DNA from 3 places in the Nonomuraea sp. NPDC049158 genome. Region 2 is predicted to be linked to each of the others. Evidence: riboswitches for the same ligand, from Rfam matches in the RefSeq annotation. Region 2 holds a riboswitch; each other region holds the start of a gene.
What was found. A riboswitch is a leader RNA that binds a small molecule or an ion and turns the genes downstream of it on or off. The one in region 2 is predicted to bind cyclic di-AMP.
Positions count from the first base shown of each region.

Region 1 (6,573 bases), on a different contig from region 2:
CCTGCTGGCGGCCGGCTCGATGCTGGTCGCGCTGCCGACGCTGATCGTCTTCCAGATGCTGCACAAGCAGTTCGTCGCCGGACTCACGCTGGGGGCCACCAAGGGCTAGAGGAGCGCGTGGAAGCGGGCGGCGACCTGGTCCCAGGTCCACTCGCCGGCGATCCAGTCACGGCCCCGGGCACCCATCTTCCGGGCCCGTTCGGGGTCGCCGAGCAGCTCGATCAGGGCCGCGGCGACCTCGGCCACGTCGGTGCCGTCGACCACGAGGCCGGTCTCGCCGTGCCGTACCGCGTCCGGGGCGCCGCCGGACGCGCCCGCGACGACCGGCAGGCCGGTCGCCGACGCCTCCAGGAACACGATCCCCAGCCCCTCCACATCGACGCCGCCCAGCCGGGTACGGCACGGCATCGCGAACACGTCGGCGGCGGCGTAGTAGCCGGCCAGGCTCCCCGCCGGGACCGTACCGGTGAAGCGGACGGACTCCTGCCCCCGCGCCAGCTTCTCCAGCCTCTTGCGGTACGGCCCGCCGCCCACGAACAGCAGCACCGACTCCGGCACCGCCCGCAGCACCCGGGGCCAGGCCCGGATGAGCTGGTCCTGGCCCTTGCGCGGCACCAGTCTCGACACGCAGATCACCACGGGCCGCCCGGCCAGCCCGAGCTCGGCCTTGACCGCAGCCGGGTGGAACTGGCCGGTGTCCACGCCCGGTGCCAGCCGTACCAGCTTGGCCGGCGAGATCGCGGCGGCCAGCCGGGCGCGCGTGTACTCGCCGAGGTAGGTCACCACGTCGGCGTGCGCGCCGATCCTGCGCAGCGCCCCGCGGAACAGCGGCGCGCTCGCCCATGACGCCTCGTGGCCGTGGGTGAGCATCACCACGCGCCGCGCGCCGGCCGCCCGTAACCCCGGCGCGAGCAGGCCCAGCGGGGCCGCCGAGCCGAACACCACGGTGTCCGCCCGCTGCTCGGCCAGCAGGCGGGCGGCCCGGCGGGCGACCGCCGGGGTCGGCAGCATGAGCGAGGTGGGGTGACGGACGATCCGGTACGGCTGGCGGCGGTCGAACTCCGCGCACCCCTGCCAGGCCGGAGCGTAGACGGCCACGCCGGGGGTGCGCAGGGCCAGCCCGTGCACGAACGACTGGATGCCGCCCGGGCGGGGCGGGAAGTCGTTCGTGACGATGAGCACACCGGTCACGGCTGCTGCTGGCCGTTCAGCGCGGCCCACTCCCGGGCCATGGCGAGGCGTTCGGGACCGGAGGGGTGTGATGCATAGAGGGCATACTCCACCGGATCCGGCGACAAGTCGGAAATATTGGTGATTGCCAGGCGTTTCTGCATCGAGATAAACGTGGCCGGGTCCTTCGTGAGGTTCAGGGCGTGGAGGTCGGCGCGGGCCTCGATGTGGCGGCTGATCACGTTCTGGGCCGGCCCCGAGAGGACCGTGGCCAGGCTCATCAAGCCCATGATCACTCCCACCGCCCGCGGGTCGGCCGCCGAGGCGATGCCCGTACGCCGCCGCAGCATGCCCAGGAGCAGGAACAGCAGGATCGTCCCGAACGCGGCGCCCAGCCCGGCCACCAGCGTGCCGACCAGCACGTCCCCGTACTTGGCGTGGCCCAGCTCGTGCGCCACGACCAGCTCGACCTCGGACTGCGGAGCCCTGAGCAGCGTGTCGTACACGACGATCCGGCGCGTGGCGCCGAAACCGGAGACGTAGGCGTTGAGCGCGTTCGTCCGGCGGGAGGCGTCGGCGATCAGCACGTCCTCGACCGGGACATGGGCGCGCTCGGCCAGCATCATCAGGTTGGCCCTGAGCGCGCCACCCGGCATCGGGCGGAAGTCGTTGAACAGCGGCTCGAACACGACCGGATACACGAACGAGGCCACCAGGGTGAACGCGAACGCGCCCGCGGCGGCCGGGATCCACCAGCGCCGCAGCCACCTGGCCAGTGCCACCACGACCAGCACCATGATGGATTGCAGCACCACGTTCACGGCCAGGCTCTTGAGCCGGTCGCCGGTCCAGCCGGCCCAGTCCTGCGTGGACAGGCCGTAGTCGCGCAGCTGCACCTCGTACCAGATGCCCAGGGGCCACCTGATCGCCTCGACGATCGCGGTCAGCACCACGACTCCGAGCACGACCCGCACCCACCACGGCCCGCGCAGCCGGCCCAGCACCTTGGCGCCGAACGGCGTGAGCACGAGCAGCCCCGCGAACAGCACGGTCAGCCCGAGCGACAGGTAGCTGGGCAGGCTCGTGGCCGCGTCGAAGGCGGCGGCTCTGGCGATCTCGGCGGCACTGAAGTCGCGCGCCGGGTCCGGCGTCACCGTGGGGGTGCCCGAGGGCATGACCCGCCAGGGCGTCGTGAACGCCACCACGGCCAGGATCACCACGCCGAGAACGACCAACGCCCAACCGGCCCCGGCCCGGCCGACCTCGACGTCCCCACGGTCCGCGACCCAGCCACCTGACACGGCACGGTCGCTTGGCGCGGCCCCGTCGCTTGGTACCGCACGGTCGCTTGACGCGGCACGGTCGCTTGGTATCGCACGGTCGCTTGACGCCGCTCGGTCGCTTGGTACCGAACGGTCGTCTGGCGCGGTGCCCTCGCCTGAGGTGGCGGAGTCGCCTGAGGTGGCGGCCTCGCCGGATGGCCCAGGTGGCGCGGCCGGCCGGGCGGGCGACCCGGACGGTGCGGCCGGCTCGCCGGACGGAGGTGCCGGGTGCTGATCGGAGCCCGCGTCGTCGTCAGGCGGCATGTCGTCGGTGCCCTGCAGATCTTCCATCCGCGTTCCCCTTACGCAAGCTGGTCCCGCACGTAGTCGCGCCACCGTGCCGTCAGCGTCTCTGCCGAGAGCCCGAGTCCGGTGAGCCCCCGGTCGATGCCACCCGTCTGAGCATCACGGTAGAGCCTCACCAGAGTCCCCTCACCGAACCGCTCGGCGATGAAGCGACACGCCAGCCACGCCTCCTGGTACGCCCGTGCCAGGCGTTCAGGCTCCCGAGCGGACGGTGCGAATGCCGCAGGCCCCGGCAATTCGCCCGGCACACGCCCCGCCCGCACCTCGGCGGCCAACTCGGCGGCGGCCACCCGGACCGGCAACCCCGCGTCCCGGTAGCCCACGTAGTCGGCGAACCCCTCATAAAGCCATACCGGCAACCGCTTCGTCCCGGCCGCGACGTGAGTGAGCTCGTGCGTGAGCACGATGTCCCGCCCGGTCGGGGTCAGCCGGGCGAAGTTCTCGGGCACCACGACCACCCTCCCGCCATCGGCCACCGCCGCCAGCCCGTCGACACTCCCCACCCCGGCCACCCGGGCAGCCTCGGCCGCCGAGCCGGGCACGAGCACCACGGGCCGCACCGGCTGGCCGAGCACGGCGGAGACCCGCGCTCCGGCGGCATCAGCCCTGCGCGCCAGGTCTCGGAGCGACTCGGACGCCGCGTGCTGACCGACGACAACCGAACGCACACCCCGTACGACCTCGGCGCCGTCCCCCCAGAGGCCCCGCGCCTCCGCCGGAAGCTCACGATCACCGGCCGCCAGGGTTGGGACGGTCGCGGACTGATCGAGACTGCCAGAGGGAAGACCGCGATCCGACGCAGACCGATCGGGCCCACCGGACGGCAGACCACGAACCGACGCGGGCCGATCGGGCCCACCGGTCGACAGGTCACGAACCGCTGCCGAGAGGTCGCCCGTCGCCGGAATTCGGTGCGGGGCGGCGCTGGCCGAGGCGAGGGCCAGGAGCAGCACCCCCACCACCAAGACTCGGCGGCTCACCTGCACGGACACGTTCCCCGATCGTAGTCGCCCCGCGCCGCGGACCGGCCGTCGCGGAGAGGCCAGGCTCGTGGTCGCGAAGAACGTCGTCACGGAGAGACCCGGAACACGCGAAGGTCCCGTCCCAGCTGGGACGGGACCTTCGTGACGGTCTTGCAGGCCAGATCAGGCCGGACTTACAGGCCGGGACGCACCGCGCCCACGAACGACGCCTTGCGCCATCCGCTGAGCTTCTCGACGCGCACCGTCGAACCCGTCCTCGGCGAGTGGACCATCTTGCCGTTGCCGACATACATGCCCACATGGCCGAGCCCATGGAAGAACAGCAGGTCACCTGGCTTCAGATTCTTCCAGGAGACCTTCTTCTTGATGCGGGCGAACTGGCTGTTCGTCACGCGCGGGATCTTGACACCGGCCTTCTTCCAGGCGTACTGGACGAGACCGGAGCAGTCGAAGGAACCAGGTCCTGTGGCCCCGTAACTGTAGGGGTCACCGATCTGGTCCTTGGCCACGGCGACGGCCGTGCGGGCCTTCACCTTTTGCCGAGCGACCGCTGTCTGTTGCGCGACCTTCTTCACGGAACTGACGGCTTTCGCCGCTGTATTAGTTCCGGAAACTTCGGCCGCATCACGCGTTGTCGCCGCCTGCGCCGTCGGGGCAGGGAGGACCAAACCTCCGGCCGCCACGGTCATCGTGAGCGCTGCGCCACTCAGGGCAATGCGGGACAGACGGGGGTTACTGGGGGAGGTAGACAGGATTTCTCCTTGGAGCTTCCACGAACGCCTACCGGGTTAGCTGACGGATTCGGGCCTGGAAGTCGCCCTACGGCGCGATACGCGCCGATTCACCCCTGATCCCGAGGGCGGGATCGCTGGGTCCCCGGCTCCGTGCCTCCTGGCTGCACGGACTCGGCAGGCCACCGCCACGTAATGACAAATGGAAAGGCGGTGACCTAACGGATTTCTTATCTGTCCACATCGGGGACCCGATGGAGAGTCGCGACGCCATGGCTTGTTCGCCGCGACGCCAGAAGTTACGCCCTTGAGTAACGCGCTGGCAAAGCCGTCATGGGGTTGTCAGGATCACTCAGAGGTGTCAGTAAAGTCCCGAACCGCAGCTGGAGTGCCGGGTTATGTTACTCAAATGTGACCCTTCTCACACTTGACGACACAGTGATCTGTCAGGTCCCTTTTGTCACTCTTGTCACACTGGTCCCGCTAGTAACACGCCTGAGGGTCCGGTGATCGTGTCGCGGCTGCGCGGAATTGGGCGTCGCGAGGGTCGCAGACGGGCCGAGATCAGTGATCGTCGTCACCGGCCGAAGGCATCGAGCAGCGTTCAGCCGATCCGACCAGCGGTATCGACCTGCGCGCCGAGGTCCGTTGACCAGCAAATCGGGGTCAGTTGAACAGCCGGTCGGGTTCCGCCGAACAAGCGACCGAAGCCCGTTGAACAGCCGATCGGAGCCCGTTGACCACCAGGCCGGGTCCGTTGACCAGCAAGCCGGTGAGTCCACATGGACCGCCAAGTGCCCATCGGCGGACCATCCGGTCCATGGCCACCTAAAGCCACGGACCGGGGCCAAGAGGGCGCACGTCACGGCGCCCAGCGCGCCCCACCGGAGGAGCGTGTCCCTGGACAGAGCCCAGCCACGGACGGCGGATGGGGCCCACCGTGCTTGCCGTACAGGAAATAAGTGAGCGCCAGAAAGGCCCTACGGACGGATAGCTCCCACCAGGGTGCCGCCGTAGGAAGACAGGGTGACGACTTTGACCACGTCGCCGGTCTGGGGGGCATGCACGATCTGCCCATTGCCCGCATAAATGCTGACATGTCCAAGACCCGAGCTGAAGATCAGGTCGCCAGGCTGCAGGTCCTTCAGATCCACCTTGCGGGCCGAGCCCCAGGCCCACTGCTGCCACGTGGTGCGGGGCAGCGAGACGCCCCCTGCGCGCCACGACGCCTGCGTGAGGCCCGAGCAGTCCCAGCCGCGCGGTCCCGTGCCGCCGAACACATACGGCTTGCCCACCTGCGCGTAGGCGAACCTGAGCACCGCCGCGGCGTTGCCGGAGGCCGAGCCCGTGTACTTGATGCCGGTGCTGTTGGGGTCACCGGTCTTGTAGGCGCCGAGCTTCTCCAGCAGCTTCTTCTGCTTCGCGATCAGCTTGCGGACCTCCGAGCGCTCCTTCTCGACCCCGTCGCGCTCCTTGTCGGCCGCCTGCAGCGCCGTCTCGGCCTTGTCGCGCTCGTCCTTGAGCCCGCGGTTCTCGCGGTCGAAGGCCGCCAGCCGTGCCACCTTCTCCTCCGACAGCTGTCCCGCGAGCGCCATGCTGCCCAGCAGGCCCGTGGGATCCGACTGGCCGATCATCGTAGGCCAGGAGGTGGAGTCGGGGCCGCGCGTGTAGGTGTCGACGGCCATCTCAATGACCTGGGCGCGCAACGTGGCGACCGTCTCCAGCTTGCGCTTGTAGCTGGCGTTCAGCTTGCCGTACTCGCCTTGGGCCGCCTTGTACTTCTCAGTCGCCGTATTGTAGCGGTCGACGACCTTGTCGGCCTGGTCGTTCAGCTTCTTGAGCTTGGCTTTCGCCTGTTTGATCGTGGGCTTCGGCGCGGCCAGTGCCTCGCTTGTGGGGAAAAGCAGCAGTCCGATCGCGAGTCCCGCGGCCAGTGACACCCGGCCAAACGTCACAGTGTCGCCTCCAGGGGAATATATCTGGGGCGAAATGGTACAGAAGTGGCGGGTGTGCTTTCACCCTAACAACCGATTCGTAATCTATGCACGGCCCAGTCTGCGC
Region 1 is NZ_JBEZDM010000027.1:28,362-34,934, forward strand. Features, by position in the region: gene AB0B61_RS40605 (carbohydrate ABC transporter permease) at 1-109, shown strand, start outside; gene AB0B61_RS40610 (glycosyltransferase family 4 protein) at 106-1,191, opposite strand; gene AB0B61_RS40615 (M48 family metallopeptidase) at 1,188-2,471, opposite strand; gene AB0B61_RS40620 (hypothetical protein) at 2,795-3,790, opposite strand; gene AB0B61_RS40625 (C40 family peptidase) at 3,955-4,470, opposite strand; cyclic di-AMP (ydaO/yuaA leader) riboswitch at 4,544-4,702, opposite strand; gene AB0B61_RS40630 (NlpC/P60 family protein) at 5,493-6,467, opposite strand; gene AB0B61_RS40635 (NYN domain-containing protein) at 6,552-6,573, opposite strand, start outside.
Region 1: linked by a shared signal. The riboswitch ahead of AB0B61_RS40625 (C40 family peptidase) and the one ahead of AB0B61_RS12120 (C40 family peptidase) in region 2 are both predicted to bind cyclic di-AMP.

Region 2 (6,573 bases):
CGCATGGTCAGGAGATGGCTCTCTAGTGAGCTTGTTCGTACTTCTCCACCACGGTAGAGGCGATTCGGCCACGCTCGCTCACCGGCAGACCGTGAGCCTTGGCCCACTGCCGGATCTCCGAGCTCTTCTCGCGGCTCATCGCACGCTGCCCGCCGCGACCGCGCCGACGCGTGGTCACGGCACCGGACCGACGAGCGTGCTGTACGAAAGGCGTGAGCGCGTCCCTCAGCTTCTTGGCGTTAAGGTCGCTCAGGTCAATCTCATAGGAGGAGCCGTCAATAGCGAAGCTGACCGTCTCATTGGCCTCGCCCCCATCGAGGTCATCGATGAGAATCTCCTGGATCTGCTTGGCCATCTACGCAATCCTTTCGCGGAGCATTGTTTCATTCGCCAGGGCAAACATATACCCGGAAAGGCGCGGAGACAATTCAGCGCTACAGAGATTCTGCTGAGCGGCGGCTCAGTTGTGGTTCTCGGCCTGATCCTGGCGGTTTGGACGGCGTCCAGCGGCCTCGGATCGGACCAACTTCACTACGCCAAAGATGAAGGCGGCGCCCACCACCACCGGCGGGATCAGCGCTGACAATACGTCGGTAAGGGCCTGCATTCGTCCTCGCCTCCACAGCGGACGGGGGTTTCGATGGGCGCTTTATCCACAAGCGGCCTGGGCATGAGCGCCCCTCATGCCTCACGAGGTGGACAACCGCCCGCACCTGACCATAGTGGTACATGGATGCCGTCCATGTGCCATGTGCGCCAACATCCGGCAACCCGGACGTCCCATAGCCTAATGCCAGTCTCTCCAGGCTCCTTACCGGATCAAGCGAAAATTTTGCGGAAAGACTTCCGTCCAGGCTCACAAGGCTCAGCGAAGATCTTTGGTCACCCGCGTTCCGGCGAGCCTGTCGTGCGGTCCACGCTGCAGCGGCTTGTCGATCAAGATGAGGATCCCGACGCCGAAGACGAAGATTCCGGCCAGCACATTGAGCACCGGAATGCCCATGACCATCGCCGCTCCCGGATAGACCAGGGCTCGTTTCAGCAGAGCACCGCGCCGAAGGCCGCCCGGCTCCAGGCGAATCCTCATGATCGCCTTGCCGAACGTACGGCCGCTCATGGAATGCGCGGCCCAGTCATAGACCGTATATCCCAGCCCGCCGAGCAGCCAGGCGAACACGCCGGGCAACCGGCCGTCGAACACCTCCAGCAACCCGACAGTTCGGAAGGCGCCCCACAGCGCCATGAACAGAATGTAATAGAAGACACCGAAGACGAGGGCTTCAATGAGCCGGGCGGCCAGGCGTTCCCACCATTCCGCGGGGGCGGCGTCACTCCACGGCGGCAACCCGGTCATAACCCACCTCGCCCCTTCGGCGAACCGACCGCTACCCATTTTGCGGCCGGCCGCACATACAAAACAGAGGCCGACCGGTGGCCAGCCTCTGTTTCGCGTCCGCGAAGACTACTTGATCTTCACTACCACCGTGTTGCTGAACTTGTCGGCGAACGTCTGCTGCAGCGGCTTGTCCCAGAGCTGGGAGGCGCCGTTCAGCGCGACGACGATCCCGCCGAGCAACGTCCCGACAGCCGGGATGATGCCGAGGAGGTATCCACCCCAGGTGCCACCGGCCCGCTTGAGCGCCACGTCGTTCGGCAGGCCGCCCGGAGGCAGCATGTTGCCCGCGGGCACGATCTTGATCCCCATGACCATCTTGCCGACCGTCTGGCCGCTCATCTTGGTCATGAAGAACTCGTAGGCGACGTACACCGCCGTCATCACGACGGCGATGATGGCGTTGTAGGCGGTGTAGCCCAGCCAGCCGGTCGTCGTGCCGGTCGCGGAGTTGTAGCCGGCCAGCAGGATGGCCCCGAAGACGAGACCGATCACCCAGTTCGCGATGCCGAAGATGACACCGTCGATGATCCTCGCCACGAGCCGCTGCCACCACTCGGCGAGCGGGGCCGGGGCGCCGGGAGGCTGAACCCCGTGTGGCTGCTGCTGCCCGTAACCGGGCTGCTGACCATACGGCTGCTGCCCGTAGGCGGGCTGCTGGCCGTACTGCTGTTGCTGCTGACCGTAGTCCGGCTGGCCGTACTGCTGCTGGCCGTAGCCGGGTTGCGACGGCTGCTGCTGCCCGTAACCGGGCTGCTGGCCGTAACCAGGCTGGGACTGCTGCTGCTGCCCGTAATTGGGCTGCTGGCCATAGCCGGGCTGCTGGCCCGACGGGGGCTGCTGGCCGTACTGCTGCTGACCGTAACCGGGTTGCGATTGCGGCTGCTGACCATAGCCGGGCTGGGACGGCTGCTGCTGCCCGTAACCGGGCTGCTGGCCGTAACCAGGCTGGGATTGTGGCTGCTGGCCGTAACCGGGTTGCGATTGCGGCTGCTGACCGTAGTTGGGCTGGCCGTACTCGGGTTGCTGACCCGAAGCCTGCTGCTGACCGTATCCGGGTTGCTGACCGTATCCGGGCTGCTGACCGTATTCAGGTTGCTGGCCGTAGCCCGGCTGCTGCTGCCCGTACTGCGGCTGTTGTCCGTACTGCGGTTGCTGCGGTTGCTGCGGCTGCTGGCCGTAGCCGGGCTGCTGCCCGTACTGCTGCTGCTGGCCGTAGCCCTGCTGCTGCTGCCCGTAGTTGGGTTGCTGACCGTAGGCGTCGTCCGCCCGGTAGCCAACGACCGTCGCATCCGGGTCGGGCTCGCCATAGGGACGGCCCGCGTTGTGATGTCCGTATTCAGATCCGCCAGGCGCAGAGTTCTCGCCGGATTCGTCCTGTGGATACGGCGGCTGTCCGGTGCTCACCGTGTCACCTCGCTTCGAGTGCGCATGTGGCACGTGTCAGGACACATGCCTGTGCTGCCCAACGTATCGACATAGGTATCAACAATCACCTTTCCCATTAGTCAAGGTCCGCGTCACCCGATGTCAGGTGGAGAAGCATGCGGGTGTTCCCCAGGGTGTTGGGCTTGACGTGTTCGAGGTCGAGGAACTCGGCGACACCCTCGTCGTACGAGGCCAGCAGCTCCGCATAGACCTCGGGTGAGACCGGGGTGCCCTGTACGGGGCGGAATCCATGCCTCGCGAAAAAATCCACCTCAAAAGTCAGACAGAAAACCCGGCGCAGGCCGAGTTCCCGGGCCGTTTTGATCAAGGAAGAGACGATCCGGTGCCCGATTCCGAAGCCACGGAACTCCGGATCGACGGCCACCGTGCGAATCTCCGCGAGATCCTCCCAAAGCACATGCAGCGCGCCACAGCCGACCACTTGGCCGCCACGCTCGGCGATCCAGAACTCCTGCACGTCCTCGTACAGCGTGACGGTGGCCTTCTCCAGAAGCCGGGGACCGGCGCCCGCGTAGGTGTCGACCAGGAGACGGATGGTCCTGACATCCGGCGTGCGGGCACGCCGGACGACGACTTCCGTGTCCGGGACTGTCACTTCGGCGACCTGCTCCATGGGTCTCCAGCGTACAGATCCGATTACGGCCTCCCCCTAACTCTGACGTCTCTCCCATCTCATGACATCTCGTGGTTGATCGAGCACGATGAGGGATCCCTTGGCCCATAGGCTTCCATGCCTTGACGAACTTGGTGCAAAAAGGACATAAAGTTTGTTCAGCACCGGCAAGCACGAGATCACCCCGTGACCCTTCGGTTGCGAAACCTCTACAGACTTGGCAGTTCTGGTTGAGCACGAACCCGGAGTGCACTAGTGTCCAGCGACGATGTCACCCACGCGAGCCAGCGTGGAGACGCGCCCAATCCCCGTAAGGGGAGCCGGGGACCCGCCGGTGGCGACCTCATCCCGACGCCACCACCCATGGGGTGAATCCGAGCGAGTCGTTCGGTAGGGCTGCTCCGGCCCGAACCCGTCAGCTAACCCGGTAGGCGCCGATGAGAGGAGCTGGTTGGTGAAGCAGACCCGCGATCGCGAGGGGAAGCCGACGGGCGCTCACGCCCGCCGTCCGGAGCTCCGGAAGATCCCTACCCGGCTGGGTGTCATCGCGGCGACCATCGCCACCCTCCTCTTCGCCGCCCCCGTCGGCTCCGCCGTCGCCGATCCCAAGCCCTCGCTGAAGGATCTGGCCAAGCAGGCCGAAGAGCTCCACACCCAGATCGAGACGCTGAGCGAGGAGTTCAACGGCCAGCGGGAGAAGCTCAAGACCGCCAAGAAGTCGGCTGAGGCGGCCCGGAAGACGCTGTCCACCAGTGAGGCCGATCTGGCCGCCAAGCGCGCCAAGGCCGCGCTGCTGGCCCAGAACGCCTACATCAACGGCGGCTTCGGCCAGGCGCTGGCATTCACCACCTCCGACGACCCCGAGAGCTTCCTCGACCAGGCGGCCACCACCTACGCGATAGAGCAGCAGCAGGGCTTCGAGGTCAACCAGGTGACCACGGCCAGGCAGGCCGCCGAGCAGGCCAGAGCCAGCGCCAAGACGCGCATCGACGAGGTCGAGAAGATCGTCGAGAACCTCGGCACCAAGCGCGACAAGATCACCACGCTCGTCTCCAAGGTCGAGAGCAGCCTGTTCAAGCGCGCGATCGGTGAGGCCGGCCGTCCCGGCACCCGGGCCACGCGGGTCGACCTGCCGGTCATCGGCGCCGGCAAGGCCGCCACGGCCGCCAGGTGGGCGCTCACGCAGCAGCTCAAGCCGTACGTCTGGGGCGCCGAGGGGCCGACCTCATACGACTGCTCCGGCCTCGTGATGGCGGCCTACCAGCGGGTGGGCATCTCACTGCCGCACTACACGGGCGACCAGTGGACGGCCGGACGGCACATCTCCAAGGAGGAGCTGCGCGCCGGCGACCTGGTCTTCTTCTATGGCGACCTGCACCACGTCGGCATCTACATCGGCGGCGGCATGATGGTCCACGCGCCGCAGACCGGTGACGTCGTACGGATCGCCTCCATCGCCCGCCGTCCGTTCGCGGGCGCCGTACGCATCGCCGACTGACCTCCGGGCACCACAGGCACTCTGACCGCTGGGGCCCTGGCGGCTGGGCCGGTCGAGCGGTCAGATGAGCTGGCGGCGGGCGGCCCAGGCCACGGCCTCGATCGCGGTGGCGACTCCGATGCGGTCGCAGATACCCCGTAGTCTCCGGCGTACCGTGCGCCCGCTGATATCCAGTCGTCTGCCAACCCGATCAACCGTGACCCCCTTGGCAAGCTCCGCCAGCAACGCGATATCCGCGTGGCTAAGCTCGACGCTCTCAGTGAGCACATACATCGGGAGCCCTCCCCCCAACAGCAGAACTCGAGACGTCTATGTCCGAGCAGTGCTGCTGCTCGTCTCGCAGACGGTAAGCGCATTCTGGAAAGGTCGTCAAGCCAGCGAATACTGCCCTCTGACCATCGCCATTGACATGATCGGCGGTATGTGAAGTACTCGCCATATGTCGGCACACTTCGGGGCCAGATGAGGGATCACAGCCGTCCTTACAACGGCTCCAGCGCGAGCCCTGTGGACCTGCCGGGCTTCGATCCGGTGAACGCGAATATTATTCGCACTTCATATGTGCATCATCGGAAATATGGCTGCTTGCGGCCGGGTCGGCGATGCGCGTCAAGGAGTATGAACGGTTCAGGCGCCGGAGGGAGGCGCCGCCCATCGCGGCCCGGCGCGGGCGGCCGGGAGATGGCTTGCCCGGCGCGCCGGCCCGCGTCAACGAACCGGCGAAGGTCGCCGCCCGCGTTCTCCTACTCGCCGCAGGAGACCGGACCGCTGTCAACCCCATCGGCCCGGCAGCGTCCGTACGCGGGCGCCGCGAACCGGCGAACCGGACCGGTTCGGCCCGGCGTGGGAGCCGGGCCGACATACTCAGTTGGTCGGCTTGACCAGCGGGAACAAGATCGTTTCCCGGATGCTCTTGCCCGTGAAGGCCATGATCATCCGGTCGATCCCGGCCCCCATGCCACCCGTGGGCGGCATGGCGTACTCCAGCGCCTGCAGGAAGTCCTCGTCGAGCTGCATGGCCTCCGGGTCGCCCCCGGCGGCCAGCAGTGACTGCTCCACCAGGCGCCGGCGCTGCTCGACCGGGTCGACGAGCTCGGAGTAGGCGGTGCCCAGCTCGGTGCCGAACCCGATGAGGTCCCACTTCTCGGTCAGCAGCGGGTTGTCGCGGTGCTGGCGGGTCAGCGGGGAGGTCTCCAGCGGGTAGTCCATGACGAACGTCGGCTGGATGAGCGTGTGCTCGACGAGGGCCTCGAAGATCTCCTGGACGAGCTTGCCCTGGCCCCACTTCGGGTCCCAGTGGATGTCGCGCCCGTCGGCGAACTTCCGGACCTGCTCGAGCGGGGTGTCGGTGGTGACCTCCTCGCCGAGCGCCTCGGACACCGCGCCGTACAGCGTGATGCGCGGCCACTCCGGGATGCCCAGGTCCACCTCGACACCGTCGTGGACGACCACCGAGGTGCCCAGCGCGGCCACGACGGCCTTCTGGTACATCCGCTGGGTCAGGTCGGCCATGTCGTTGTAGTCGAGGTAGGTGCCGTACGCCTCGATCATCGTGAACTCGGGGTTGTGCGTGGAGTCCGCGCCCTCGTTGCGGAAGTTGCGGTTGATCTCGAAGACCTT
Region 2 is NZ_JBEZDM010000004.1:377,329-383,901, reverse strand. Features, by position in the region: gene AB0B61_RS12145 (Lsr2 family protein) at 23-355, opposite strand; gene AB0B61_RS12140 (RDD family protein) at 866-1,354, opposite strand; partial or broken gene AB0B61_RS12135 (RDD family protein) at 1,463-1,942, opposite strand; gene AB0B61_RS12130 (hypothetical protein) at 1,988-2,875, shown strand; gene AB0B61_RS12125 (amino-acid N-acetyltransferase) at 2,898-3,455, opposite strand; cyclic di-AMP (ydaO/yuaA leader) riboswitch at 3,744-3,904, shown strand; gene AB0B61_RS12120 (C40 family peptidase) at 3,910-4,953, shown strand; gene AB0B61_RS12115 (LuxR C-terminal-related transcriptional regulator) at 5,014-5,226, opposite strand; gene lysX (bifunctional lysylphosphatidylglycerol synthetase/lysine--tRNA ligase LysX) at 5,818-6,573, opposite strand, start outside.

Region 3 (6,573 bases), on a different contig from region 2:
GACGCGGTGCGGCCAAGCCAGGCGGGAGCCGACGATAGCCGCCCGATTACACAACAGCACCGCCGCCGGCGCATCGGCCTGGGCCGGGGCGGGTATGAGTCGAAGCTGCACGACCGTGGGCAGGCCGTGCCGTTTGGCGGCGGAGCGGCCATCGCGCACCTCCTGTCACAGCGCTATCACCCATCGCACACATTACCGAACGTGATCAAGAGTTTCCATACTGTTTTCGAAAGGAGAGGTGGCGCTTCCACCCGGCCGCGAAGGACCGGGCCTCCTCGCCACTATTCAGATGAACTCGCTACTACTCAACACCGACGGCGTACAGGTACCGCAGCTCGGGTTCGGCGTCTGGCAGGTGCCGGACGACGAGGCCGAACAGGTCGTGACGACCGCTCTGGAGACCGGTTACCGCCACATCGACACCGCCAGCGCCTACGGGAACGAGGAGGGCGTCGGCCGGGCCGTACGCGCCTCGGGGATCCCGCGCGAGAAGCTGTTCGTCACCACCAAGCTCTTCAACAACGACCACGAGCGGGCGGAGGAGGCGTTCGACGAGAGCCTGTCCCGGCTCGGTCTCGACTACGTGGACCTGTACCTGATCCACTGGCCGGTGCCGTCGCGGAACAAGTATCTGCAGGCCTGGCGCGGCCTGGAGAAGATCTACCGTCAGGGACGGGCCAAGGCGATCGGTGTGTCCAATTTCACCGTCGAGACGCTCACCCGGGTCATCGACGAGGCCGACATCATTCCGTCCATCAACCAGATCGAGCTGCACCCGTACTTCCAGCAGCGCGGGCTACGGGAGTTCCACGAGGCCAACGGCATCCTCACCGAGGCGTGGAGCCCGCTGGGGCAGGGCAAGGGCCTGCTCGGCGACCCGGCGCTGGCCGTGCTGTCGGAGAAGCACGGCAAGACGCCCGCCCAGATCGTGCTGCGCTGGCACATCCAGCTGGGCAACGTGACGATCCCCAAGTCGGTCACGCCCGCGCGGATCAAGGAGAACTCCGAGGTGTTCGACTTCGTCCTCGACACCGAGGACATGGCGGCCATCGGCGCCCTGACCAAGCAGGACGGCCGGATCGGGCCCGACCCGGAGACTTTCAGCTGGATGGGGTAAGTCCCTAGGATCTTTCCCCATGAAGGATCTCGCATGGGGCATAGCGGCCACGGGTGTCATCGCTGCAAAGGTCGGGGCGGTCATCGCCGCGGAACCGGGGATGCGGGTGGCCGCCGTCGGCTCGCGTGACCTCGGCCGCGCGCGGGCGCTGGCCTCGGCACTGGACGCCGAGTCGGCGTACGGCTCGTACGCGGAGCTGTGCGCCGACCCCGGCGTCGACGCGATCTACGTGGCCACCCCGCACGCCCAGCACCTGGAGGTCGCCGAGGCGGCGATCGCGGCGGGCAAGGCGGTGTTGTGCGAGAAGCCGCTCGCCGCGTCCGTCGCCGACGCCGAGCGGATGGTCCGCCTCGCGCGCGAGGCCGGGGTGTTCCTGATGGAAGCCATGTGGACCCGGTTCAACCCGCTCATCCAGCGGGTGGCCGCCGATCCCCGGTTCGGGGAGATCCGCTCGGTCCAGGCGTCGTTCGGCTTCAAGGCTCCGTATGACCCCGCGCACCGGCTGTGGGCGCCGGAGCTGGGCGGCGGTGCGCTGCTCGACCTGGGCGTCTACTCGTTCGGACTGGCGCAGCTGCTGCTCGGGATGCCCTCAGAGATGCACGTCACGGGCTCGCTCGCGCCCTCAGGGGTGGACGCGGAGGCGGGCGGGGTGCTGGTCTATCCGGGCGGCAGGCGGGCGCTGGTGGAGTGCTCGCTGCTGGGTCCGTACGCGAACGACGCCCTCGTGGTGGGCACCGACATGCGCGCCCACATCACGGCGCCGTTCTGGGCGCCGGAGCGGGTCGTGCTGAGCGGGCCGTCGATGGAGACGGAGGAGCTCGTGCTCGATCCGGCGGACAACGGGTACGCGGGCGAGGTACGCGAGGTACGGGACGCCATGGCCGAAGGCAGGACCGAATCCGCGATCATGCCACTTGACGAAAGCCTTGCCATGATGGGGCTTCTGGCCGACGCGAGGGAGCAGCTCTCTTAGCTGGCGATTTATCCATTTGTAAGACCCTTGCCTCTTGCATTACCTTTGTGGTCATATGAGGCATACGTCCGGTTTGTCCGTTCGTTGCCAGACCATCGCACAAAGGCATCACAGGACCGTCCTGTGACCGCTGAATCCGCCTCGCGCGGAACCGGGGACCCATCGTCCTTTGGGGTGTATCGGCACGTCACGTGCCGTAGGACAGCTTCCACGTCCGAACCCGTCAGCTAACCCGGTAAGCGGCATGGAAGCAAGGAGTACCCCCTCGATGGCCAAGTCCCATCTTTTTCGTGCCACCAAGTCGACCTTCGCTCACGCCGTCCTCGGCGTGAGCGTCGCGGCCGCCGCCCTCGCCGGCCAGTCCGCCGCCCACGCGGACACCACCACCGCCCACGCCGCCGCGGCTCCGGCACACGCCGCCGCGAAGAGCCACCCGGAGAGCGAGATCAAGGCCAAGGCCACGGTCTCGCGAGTTCTGGCGCTGGCCAAGGCCCAGGTCGGCACCACTGAGAACGCCTACGGTGGCGGCACCAAGTTCCAGAAGTGGTACATGAACTCCCCCCGCGCCCTGGAGACCCTCAGGCGCGACGGCGGCACCCGGGCTGACTACCTGAACGCCGCCTGGTGCTCGATGTTCGTCTCGTGGGTCGGCGACCAGTCCGGCGCGCGCAGCATGGTCGGCTGGGACGCTTACACGGTCGAGCACGCGAAGTGGTTCGCCCACAACAACCACTGGGGCACGACCCCGAAGCCGGGTGCCGTGGTGTTCTTCTCGTGGGGCGGCAGCAAGAGCCTGGACGACATCGAGCATGTCGGGTTCGTCGTCAAGGACAACCACGACGGGACGATCTCCACGATCGAGGGCAACACCGGCAACGGCAGCGTCCAGCAGCGCGTCCGGCCGACGTCCCAGGTGGTCGGCTACGGCTACCCGAGCTACGGCGCCTGACGACTTCCTGATCGAGGGCTCTTCTGCCGACGAGCGCGCGTCCTTCTGGACGCGCGCTCGTCGGCGTCTCCCCTGGCGTGCGACTTCCCTGGCGTGCGTTTTCCCTGGCGCGGCGGTCAGGCGCCGCTCCCCTCGCGCTGCCGTGAGCGGCTCCTCGGAGGCGACGCTCCCGTACTTGCTACCAAAAAGCCCACCACGTTGCGCTTAACAGCGCATGGCTGCCCTATCTGCCTATCAGACCGCAACCCCCCAAGTTTGGGGATGTCACGGGCCTGCCGTCACCTCAGACACTGACGGTGGCCGGACAGCGAGCCGGTTCTCGATACTGGAGGAGGGGACATGTCACCGACGACGCAGCAGGACAACTGGCGCTTCTGCAACAAGTGCTACACCCTTTGGTGGAACGGCCGCCCCGACAACGGGCACTGCCCCGCAGGCGGCGCCCACGAGGGACACGGCAGTTGGAACTTCTACCTCCCGGCGAACCCCGCCGAGCACATCTGACGCAGGACCAGCCCCCCGCCCGATCTCCCCGCAGCGCCACGGCGTCGCGGGGAGATCGGCGTTGGATCCCAGGCGTCAGGGGGAAGATGCTCGGCGGCGACGCGGCGGGCGCCTCAGCAGCCGTCGGTCACGTAGCAGCCCTTCACCTTCCACTTACCGCTGTAGTAGGCGCCGCTGGTGGCCTTGCTCGTGCTGCCCACGGAGACCAGACTGCCCGGGATGTAGGAGCAGGACGAGGTGGAGCAGAAGATCACCCCAGCAATCCGGAAATCTCCCCATCCGGATGCTGGATAGGTGACCGTCAGCGGGCCAGGCCGGTCATCGCGAGCGACAGCAGGCGCTGGGCCATCTGCGGGTGACCCGGCGACTGCTCGCCCGCCCACGCCACCCCGGTGGCCAGCGCCAGCAGCTCCTCCGTGGTGACGTCCGCCCGGACGGCGCCCTGCGCCTGGGCCCGTTCCAGCAGGCGGGAACCCGCCGCCCGCATCGCGGCGCACGAGGCGTGCAGCTCCGAACCCTCGTCCCGCAACGCCGCCATGACCGATTCCGGCAGCCCGCGGTAGGTGGCCGACCCGGCCGCCACCTCCGTGAGCCAGGTGAGCAGCGCGTCGCGCGGCGACGGCTCGGCGAACAGGCCGGCGGCTCGGCGGCCCAGCCCGTCGAAGCGGTCGCGCATGAGCGTCTGGAGCAGCGCCTCACGCGTCGGGAAGTGCCGGTAGAGGGTGCCGATCCCCACGCCGGCGCGCCGGGCGATGTCGCGCAGCGACGCCTCCGTGCCGTGCTCGGCGAAGGCCGCGCGGGCGGCGGTCAGGAGCTGGTCGTGGTTGTGGCGGGCGTCTGCGCGAAGCGCCTCGGGCACGGCAGGACTCTCCTTCGATATTGACAACCGGAGCAGTGCTCCGTAAGTTTCGGAGCGTCGCTCCGCATAATCTACCAAGGAGATGCCATGACCGATCGAACCGTGCTCGTCACCGGCGCCACCGGCCAGCAGGGCGGCGCCACCGCCCGCGCGCTGCTGGCGGCGGGCTGGCACGTCAAAGCCCTGGTACGCGACCCGGACAGCGCGGCGGCCGGGCTGCTGGCGAAAGCGGGCGCCGAGCTCGTACCCGGCGACATGGGCGACCGCGAGTCGCTGACGGAGGCGGTGCGCGGCGCCTACGGCGTGTTCAGCGTGCAGCCGGCCGCCGGGCCACCGCACGGGGTCGCCGAGGAGGTGCGACTCGGCGTCAACGTGGCCGATGCCGCGCACGAGGCCGGCGTACGGCACCTCGTCTACGCCTCGGTCGGCGGTGCCGACAGGGACACCTCGATCTCCCACTGGAACACCAAGTGGGAGATCGAGCGCCACATCAGGGCGCTCGGCCTGCCGGCCACGATCCTGCGCCCGGTCATGTTCATGGAGAACCACACCCGGCCCCACTACGGCGTGACCGGCGAAGGGGCACTCGTCCGGATCATCCCACCGAAGGCGACGGTCCAGCTCATCGCCGTCACCGACATCGGCGCGTTCGCCGCCCTGGCTTTCGCCGACCCGGACCGCTACCTCGGCTTGGCGCTGGAGCTGGCCGGTGACGAGCTGTCCCGCGCCGATCTGGTGGCCGCGATCACCCGCGCCACCGGCCGTCCCGTGAACGTCGAGCCCATCCCGGCGGAACGGCGGGCCGAGCTCGGGCTGAGGGAGAGCGACACGGAGGCGGTGGAGTCGTTCGCGGGCTGGCAGGCGGACATCCCCGCGCTGCGGGCCCTGCACCCGGGGCTGATGGACTTCGAGACGTGGCTGCGGCGCGAGGGCAAGACCCTGTTCGAGGCCCTGTTCACGGCCTCCTGACCGCGCCCTCGGCTCAACAAGTCGCTTGGTTGCCGCATCCCACGTCGAGCAGCTCGCCGCGCTCGCGCAGGTCGGCGATGTACGCCCTGGCCTCGCCCCTGATCTTGGCCTGCTCGCGGGCGGGATTCCGGCGGTGATCTCCCAGCGCGGGTCGCGCAACGGCGCCTGCGGCGAGTCGCCTCCACCTCGGTGCGGGCGACGAGCCGGGCGGGCGCCGTGGGAGTCCATCGAGGTCGAGCTGGGCTGCGGCGCGCGAGGGCGGCCGAACCGAAATCGTGCGGATGTTGCGGGCCGCCGCCGCGGCGGCGCGGACACCCGCGGCGATCGCGAAGGCGACCCGGCAAAAACTTGCCGCCGGCACCCGCAGCGCTTGGCTACCGCAGCTCGACGGTCCGGCCGCGACCGGCGACCCGTCGCAGTTCGGCGGGCTGCCGTGGCTGCGTGCGACCGAGGTTTGGCCGGCTTGCGGGGGCTGCGAAGCGCCGCTGACCTTCTTCGTCCAGGTCGACCTTTCCCGCACGCCCAAGGCCGCACGCGACCCTTTCGGCTTGGGCCTCCTGCAGTTGTTCCACTGCACCACGTGCAACCCTTACCGCCCGTTCTCCAGCGGTGATCTGGTGCGGATCGTTGACCCGGCCGACGCGGTCACCCCCGCGAAGGAACCGGAAGGAGCACGTGTGCTCCCGGTACGGCCGATCACCGGCTGGGGCCTCGCGGTCAAGGACTATCCCTATCGCGAGGCCGACGAGTCGGCGCTACTCCCCGAAGAACGCGAGATCGTATTCACACTCAACCGCCAGGGCGACAAACTCGGGGGTCTGGCCGGCCTGGATACAAGATCCCGACTACCCGCGCTGCCCCCATGGCGACCATCGAATGACACAGCCGATCCTGCAGATCGACTCCAACCATGGCGTCGCACACCGTGGGGCGACAACGGGGTCAGCTTCCTCGTGCAGTGCCCCCAGCACCGTGAGGAAGTCACGTTTCTATGGCAGTGCGCGTAAGCGTCACGACGCGATTTGCCGCCCCTTCACCCGCTCCGCGCCACCAACCCCACCGCCCGTGGTTCCTCGTCCCCGGACTTGCATGAGCGCCCGACTCGCGAGGTTTCCCACCCCATCCGCTACGGCGCCCTGACAGGTCGTCAGTCGAACGCGAGCGCGCGGAAGGCGTTGCGGATGCGCATCAACGGGTCGCGA
Region 3 is NZ_JBEZDM010000007.1:98,943-105,515, forward strand. Features, by position in the region: gene AB0B61_RS17695 (aldo/keto reductase) at 290-1,117, shown strand; gene AB0B61_RS17700 (Gfo/Idh/MocA family oxidoreductase) at 1,137-2,090, shown strand; cyclic di-AMP (ydaO/yuaA leader) riboswitch at 2,209-2,347, shown strand; gene AB0B61_RS17705 (CHAP domain-containing protein) at 2,359-3,039, shown strand; gene AB0B61_RS17710 (hypothetical protein) at 3,379-3,543, shown strand; gene AB0B61_RS17715 (hypothetical protein) at 3,657-3,797, opposite strand; gene AB0B61_RS17720 (helix-turn-helix domain-containing protein) at 3,845-4,402, opposite strand; gene AB0B61_RS17725 (NmrA/HSCARG family protein) at 4,490-5,371, shown strand; gene AB0B61_RS17730 (DUF1963 domain-containing protein) at 5,653-6,378, shown strand; gene AB0B61_RS17735 (hypothetical protein) at 6,519-6,573, opposite strand, start outside.
Region 3: linked by a shared signal. The riboswitch ahead of AB0B61_RS17705 (CHAP domain-containing protein) and the one ahead of AB0B61_RS12120 (C40 family peptidase) in region 2 are both predicted to bind cyclic di-AMP.